One region of the Tardiphaga sp. P4_G1 genome, then DNA from elsewhere that is predicted to be linked to it. Evidence: predicted binding sites of a transcription regulator. Region 1 holds the regulator's gene; the other holds the start of a gene.
What was found. Region 1 encodes PhoB, which activates phosphate uptake and scavenging genes when phosphate is short. Its sites were predicted from a motif close to TGTCATNNANCTGTCAT; they were not measured.
Positions count from the first base shown of each region.

Region 2: the regulator PhoB is predicted to act here: its motif matches at 2,178-2,194, upstream of AC1DUY_RS22335 (STN domain-containing protein).

Region 1 is NZ_JBFUJU010000007.1:167,673-170,992, forward strand. Features, by position in the region: gene AC1DUY_RS18305 (aspartate aminotransferase family protein) at 1-510, opposite strand, end outside; gene AC1DUY_RS18310 (GcrA family cell cycle regulator) at 957-1,466, shown strand; gene phoB (phosphate regulon transcriptional regulator PhoB) at 1,569-2,273, opposite strand; gene phoU (phosphate signaling complex protein PhoU) at 2,366-3,079, opposite strand; gene pstB (phosphate ABC transporter ATP-binding protein PstB) at 3,108-3,320, opposite strand, start outside.
Region 2 is NZ_JBFUJU010000009.1:212,512-215,831, reverse strand. Features, by position in the region: gene AC1DUY_RS22345 (FecR family protein) at 1-759, opposite strand, end outside; gene AC1DUY_RS22340 (RNA polymerase sigma factor) at 802-1,350, opposite strand; gene AC1DUY_RS22335 (STN domain-containing protein) at 1,347-1,982, opposite strand; gene AC1DUY_RS22330 (hypothetical protein) at 2,372-2,800, opposite strand; gene AC1DUY_RS22325 (S1 family peptidase) at 2,851-3,320, opposite strand, start outside.

The DNA of each region.
Region 1 (3,320 bases):
CGGCAACTGATCGAAGCCGTCGAGCGGCGTGCCGTAGCCTTCGAGATATTTGGCAGCGCCGGTCGCGGCGAGCGTGCCGAGGGTGCGGCCATGGAACGCGCCTTCAAAGGTGATGATGCGCGTGCGCTCGGGATGGCCCTTGGAGAAATGATAGTGGCGGGTCACCTTGATCGCGCATTCCATCGCTTCCGCACCCGAATTGGCGAAGAACACGAAGTCGGCAAAGCTTTGTTCGCACAGCCGCGCGGCGAGGCGCTCGCCGTCCGGGCTCTTGAACAGGTTCGACATGTGCCAGAGCTTGGTGGCCTGCTCCTGCAATGCGGCGACCATATGTGGGTGCGCATGGCCCAGCGCGTTCACGGCAACGCCGCTGGTGAAGTCGAGATAGCGCTCGCCATCGGTTCCAATCAGCCACGCGCCTTCACCGCGCTCGAAAGCGACATCCGCACGCGCGAAAACAGGCAGCAAGTGAGCCTGAGAGAGGGGCGAAGACGTTGCGTTGCTGGTCATAACCGATCCGATCGAAAAGACTGCGGCCGCGTCGATGACAACTGTGCGAAATCGAACAACGGACCCTAGAAACGAAACGTGCCGCCCTTCTCGGGCGGCACGTGGGCATTATTCTATGTGTGCTGTGAAGACTGTCAACCGCGCACTGCGGCTTTCGAGTCACACGGAGTCGCAGAAAAAGCCGATTTTGCCGCTTTATTTGCAGAAGCATGTGGACGCGGCATGCCCGACTCTTGCGCGCGAGTCACGGCATATTGTAGCTTTTGCCTCGTCGGATACGACATCTCGTGCGGCGGTAGATCCTTTTGACACATCCAGTGCGGCGTAACAGCCGGACGCGAAATTCGCGCCCGGTGAGCGCTAAAGGATTCTGACCGCAGGGATTTTTGAAGTCTCAACTCGCAGCGCTGCCCGGTCAGGCCGGCGCTCACGAAGGGAAAACGGCGATGACGGTAATGACATGGACCGACGATCGCGTCGAACAGTTGAAGAAACTCTGGGAAGGCGGCCTCTCCGCCAGCCAGATCGCTGCGGAACTCGGCAACGTGACCCGCAACGCCGTGATCGGCAAGGTTCACCGCCTCGGCCTGTCCGGCCGTGCCAAGAGCCCCTCCTCGGCAGCTCCGCGGCAGCGCAAGGCGCGCCCGGCACAGCAGATGGTGCGCGTCGCCCGCCCGATGGCCCGTGGCAACACAGCATTGGCCCATAACTACGAGATCGAGGCCGAGCCCGACCCGATCGCCTATGACAACATCGTGCCGATCAGCCAGCGCCTGTCGCTGGTCGAACTCAACGAAGCCACCTGCCATTGGCCGATCGGCGATCCGTCGAGCGCGGACTTCTATTTCTGCGGCGGCAAGGCCCTGGCCGGCGCCCCCTATTGCGCGCATCACTCGCGCATCGCCTATCAGCCGGCCAGCGACCGCCGCCGCGCGGTGCCGAAGCCGACGCGCTGAGCTGGAAAGTATCTAAACCAAATGAAAATGCCCGGCGATGAGCCGGGCATTTTTTGTTTGGGGCTTCTTCCCTCTCCCCGCTTGCGGGGAGAGGGAAGATACCTACTCCGCCGCCTTGTCGAACCGATCATCCAGCGCGTAGCCGGCGCCGCGCACGGTGCGGATCGGATCGGGCTCACCGGCGGGGTTGAGCAGCTTGCGCAGGCGGCCGATATGCACGTCGACGGTGCGCTCGTCGATATAGATGTCGCGGCCCCAGACGCTGTCGAGCAACTGTTCGCGGCTGAACACGCGGCCCGGATGTTCCAGGAAGAACTCCAGCAAGCGATATTCGGTCGGACCGAGATCGATCGGACGGCTTGAGCGCACGACGCGGCGCTTGTCACGGTCGAGTTCGATATCGCCAAACGCCAGGACGGTGGCGAGACGCTCGGGAGCTGCACGACGGAGCAAGCCCTTCACGCGGGCCAGGAGCTCCGGCACGGAGAACGGCTTGACGATGTAGTCGTCGGCACCGGTGGCGAGACCGCGAACGCGCTCGCTCTCTTCGCCGCGCGCCGTCAGCATGATGATCGGCAATGCCTTGGTTTCGGGCCGTGCGCGCAAGCGGCGGCACAGTTCGATGCCGGACAGGCCCGGCAGCATCCAGTCGAGCACCACGAGATCCGGCACCCGCTCCTTCAAGCGGGTGTCGGCATCGTCGCCGCGAGCAACGGTTTCAACATCATAGCCTTCGGCGTCGAGGTTGTAGCGAAGCAGCGTCGTTAGCGCCTCTTCATCTTCCACAACCAGAATGCGTGCATTCACAGCCATCTTGATCAATACCCTCAGTGACGTCCGACAAGTCTTTAAATCATGATCCTTGCGGAAGACTGGCTTCCACTTTTCCTGATCATGCTTCAGACCGTCGGCGTATTCGCGAATGTGGTCATGTCGCCCTTCGGGCGCTTGTCGAGGATCTGCTGGCCCTCGATCATGTAGAACACGGTTTCCGCAATATTGGTGGCATGGTCACCGATCCGCTCGATGTTTTTGGCGCAGAACATCAGGTGGATACAGAACGAAATGTTACGCGGGTCTTCCATCATATAGGTCAGGAGTTCGCGGAACAGCGAGGTGCAGATCGCGTCGATTTCCTCGTCGCCCTTCCACACCGTCATCGCGGCGGGCAGATCGTGTGCGGCATAGGCGTCGAGCACAGCCTTGACCTGGGTGGTCACGAGGTCGGTCATGTGCTCAAGGCCGCGGATCAGCTTCAGCGGATGGAAGTCGCTGTCGAGTGCATTGACGCGCTTGCCGATATTTTTGGAGAGATCGCCGATGCGTTCCAGATCGGTGGCGACGCGCAGCGCGCCGACGATCTCGCGCAAATCGACAGCCATCGGCTGGCGCTTGGCGATGGTCAGCACGGCGCGCTCTTCGATCGTGCGCTGCAACTGGTCGATCTCGGAGTCGGTGGCGACGACGCGGGCGCCAAGTGCGACATCCCGGCGGATCAGCGCGTCGACGGATTCGACGATCTGCCGTTCCGCGAGGCCACCCATCTCGGCGACGAGACGGGTCAGCTCCTGCAGATCGTCGTCGAAAGCCTTGGTGGTGTGTTCAAAAGCCATCTCAAATTCCTCCCGCGAATATGTCGCGTCAGCCGAAGCGGCCGGTGATGTAATCCTGGGTACGGCGGTCGGTCGGCGACGTGAAGATCTTGTTGGTCTGATCGAACTCGATCAACTCGCCGAGATACATGAAGGCCGTGCTGTCGGAGACGCGGGCAGCCTGCTGCATGTTATGGGTCACGATCGCGATCGTATACTGATCCTTCAACTCGTCGATCAGCTCCTCGATCTTCGCGGTCGA
Region 2 (3,320 bases), on a different contig from region 1:
CGCGGTCACCGCCGTCAGGTCGGCAGCCGCGATCGCCCCGGGATTCTGCCCGCCATACGTATATTGCTGACGCGCCTCAAGTCGCCTCGGGGCGCCAAAGCGCGCAATGTCCACCACGCCCGCAAGACAAGTCACACACGACAGTGTGTCGTCATGGCGAACATTGAAGCGCGCGCCGGTGGCGCTGACCCGGCCATTGCCCGCGATCACGGTCAGTGGGCTGGTCAACTGGCGGCCGGTATCGATCAGCGCTTCACCATCGATCAATTCGATCTGGTTGGTTGTGGTGTTGGTCGCTGACTTCGCCAGCGCCACGCTGGTCCGCGTATTCAGTTCAATTGAAGCGCCATCGACAAGCCGGACACTCTTCTGTTCGCCCGCCGCTGTCCGATAATCTGCGGCAAGCTCTGACATCGACGGCCAGAGCTGCAGCGGCGGTCGCACCACCACATAGGCGGCGCAGGCTGCCAATGCGCCGCCTACTAACAGGCGCCGGCTAGGACGAAACGCTGGCCGCGCGGGCGCCAGAAGATCCTCACCGCTGCGCGCGAGGACGTTCTGCCCGGCTGACCCAAGCTGCCCCCACAGCCGGCTGGCAAAGGCAAAAGCCTCCTTATGCGCGGCACTGCGCGCGTGCCAAGCCTTGGCGTCCTCGACGTCGGCGATGGTCGCCTCGCCGGAGATGAGATGGCGCACCTTCCCGAGCGCCTGGCGCTGCAGCTCGGTGAGATCGTCGTCATTGCCGATGGATGGGGTCACGGTTGCTGTTCGTTCTGACGGCGCGGAAATTCGCGGCCTTAATTAGATAGACGTTTCTCGCGGCTTTGGACCGAATCTCCGAACGACCTGACGTTGCAGGCGTTCGGCACAGTGGTCCAGCGCATGTTTCAGTTCGATCTCGACGAGACGCTGCGAGACACCGAGCCGCTGGGCGATCTCCTGCAATGTGGCCTCCTCGACCCGCGATGCCAGCAGGATTATCCGCCGCCGCGGCGTGAGCTCCTCCAACGCGGCCTCAAGCTCTGAAATCTCCTGGCGCGCGGCGAGCTCGCGCTCGGCGGACGGGGCATCGTCGGCCATATCGAGCACCGCCATCACCTCCGTCCGGCGCGCCAGCCGGGACTGTTTGCGACCGCGATCGGTCGCGATATTAAAGGCGATCCGCAGCAGGTAGCTCGGCGGACTGGCGATCGTCCCTATCGGTGCGGCGCGATGCAGGTGAAGCCAGGTCTCGTGCAGGGTCTCGCGGGCAAGCTCCGCCGAACCCAGACGCCGGGTGAGCCGTTTGCGAAAATCATCATAACGGTCCACCAGCAACTGGCGGAGGCCTATCCAGGCGGGGTCGGTCATGGCCTGCCCGCTTTTGAGCGCGTGGCCTGCCGTCCCGACCCGGCATCGCAATCGCCGGTCGCGCCAGGCGCGCGCGGCGTGACCACCATCGTCACCGGCTGCGGCAGCCTCGCAGGCGGCGCGTCGAAGCTCACGCCGCGCAACTCGTCGGCGATGATCGAATCCCGCCGCAGGTCGCCGGTCGAGTTGAGCAGGTTGAGACCCTGCAACTCACCGGACAAGCCGACGGAAAATCGAATGACCGCGCGATAGTCACCCGGGATAGTCTCGGCATGGCGACAGAAGGCTCGCGCCACGCCGACCTGCAGGGCATTATAATATGAGCCGAACTCGGAAAGTCGCACACCGCCATATTGCGTCGGCCGCGCTGCTGCCACGACCGCAAAGGCCTTTCCGGTCGATACTTCGGTTAGACCGGTCCCTTCGAGCAAGACCCGCAACGCGACATCAGGCGCGAGGATGCCTTTCAGCCCGGTCGATCGCCGCGTCCGCACGAGTTCACTATCGTAGAAGGTCTCGATATTCGTTGTGGTCGCATAGGCATCCAGTGCGGATGCCAACGACTGCGCGGGGATGTCGAAACTGAGCTGATCGTCTTTCGCGTAAAGTGCGGTTGCAACCGTCAGCGTCATGACCGCCGCGGCCACCAATAGCCGACAGCCTGAAAAAGACCGCTGCCCAACCCTCAAAAGCGCTTCTGGCCACGCATACGCGATCTGATATTTGTACATGCCGTCGCGATCACGAGCAATTCAGCCAGGCCGTTTCGCCCGACAAGACGGCGCATCCGAACGCGCCGATCATACTTAATCTCTTAGAGATCAATTATTACAGATAGACGACCACCCAGGGATTGGACGAGAACGGTCCAACCTACAGGTCGCGCAATGACGTCAACCGCTGCGCGCAATAATCAAATCTTCCAGGAAAGATAGAGTGTGGGAGTGAACTGCGACGTCGCATTTCTTGTGGGTGGCTCAGCTGGCTGGCAGGCGTCCTCGCTTCCACTTCTGGCTCCTCGCTAGTCTTTCGATAGATTGAGCGAGAAGCGCAGGTTGATCGGCTGCAACATCTCTGGCGGCGGCGCTTCGCCGATATTGCCGCGGGTCAGAACGGTGCGCAGATCGGTGTTGGCGCGCTCGTCCTTGAACGGCGCGAATGATACTCGTTCAACGGTGCCATCGGGGTTGAGCCAGGCCTTAACGACGAGCGATGCCGGCGCACCATTCTGAGTGCCGTTCGTCTCTTTCAGCCAGGAGCGGAAGCGATTGGCGATCGCTTCATCGGCAGAAATCCATTCCTCGAACCTGTACTTCACCAGCTTCGCAAACTGCCCCCACGCCGGTGGCGCGGCGTCAGGGCTGCGGTAATCGAGACCTTGAGCGATCGCCGGCGACGCCGCAATCGTAATCAGGCCGACGGAAGCAAGCAGTGCACGTAGCTTGCCCATTCTCAGGGCTCCCGTGAAAGAGCTGCGCGTTCGTTTCATGGTGACGCCCTCTAATTTAAACAAATGACGCGTGCGGAAATACTTGCCGCCCGATGCGCCCGCGATGCGGAGCCGCTGATTTGAGGCCGATCGTCTTCCTGAAGCCGCACATTGCTGGCAGCAAGAAACGCCTTTGCGCCATTAGCGCCGACAGCGAGCACGCGATTGACAGCGGTCTTGCGACTGACAACGCCTTCGACGAGCCCGCGCGAGTCCAGAACCGGCGCGCCGCTCGCGCCGAAGGTGATGTTGGTATTGAGCGCGATATGCCCGGCTTCGTCACTTCCATTGGTCGTGCCCACGGATGCGTTGGCGAGCATCGCTCCCCTGGCCAGCGATGTCGGCAAATTCGCGTAGTCGGCCGCGAAGACGATGCCATTGGGAGCGGAAGCAATGCTGCGCGGGAATGTAGCAGCTAGGCCACGCGTTTTCGCGGTCTTCAACAAGGCCAGATCATAGGGTGTCGAGACGGCCACCAGTC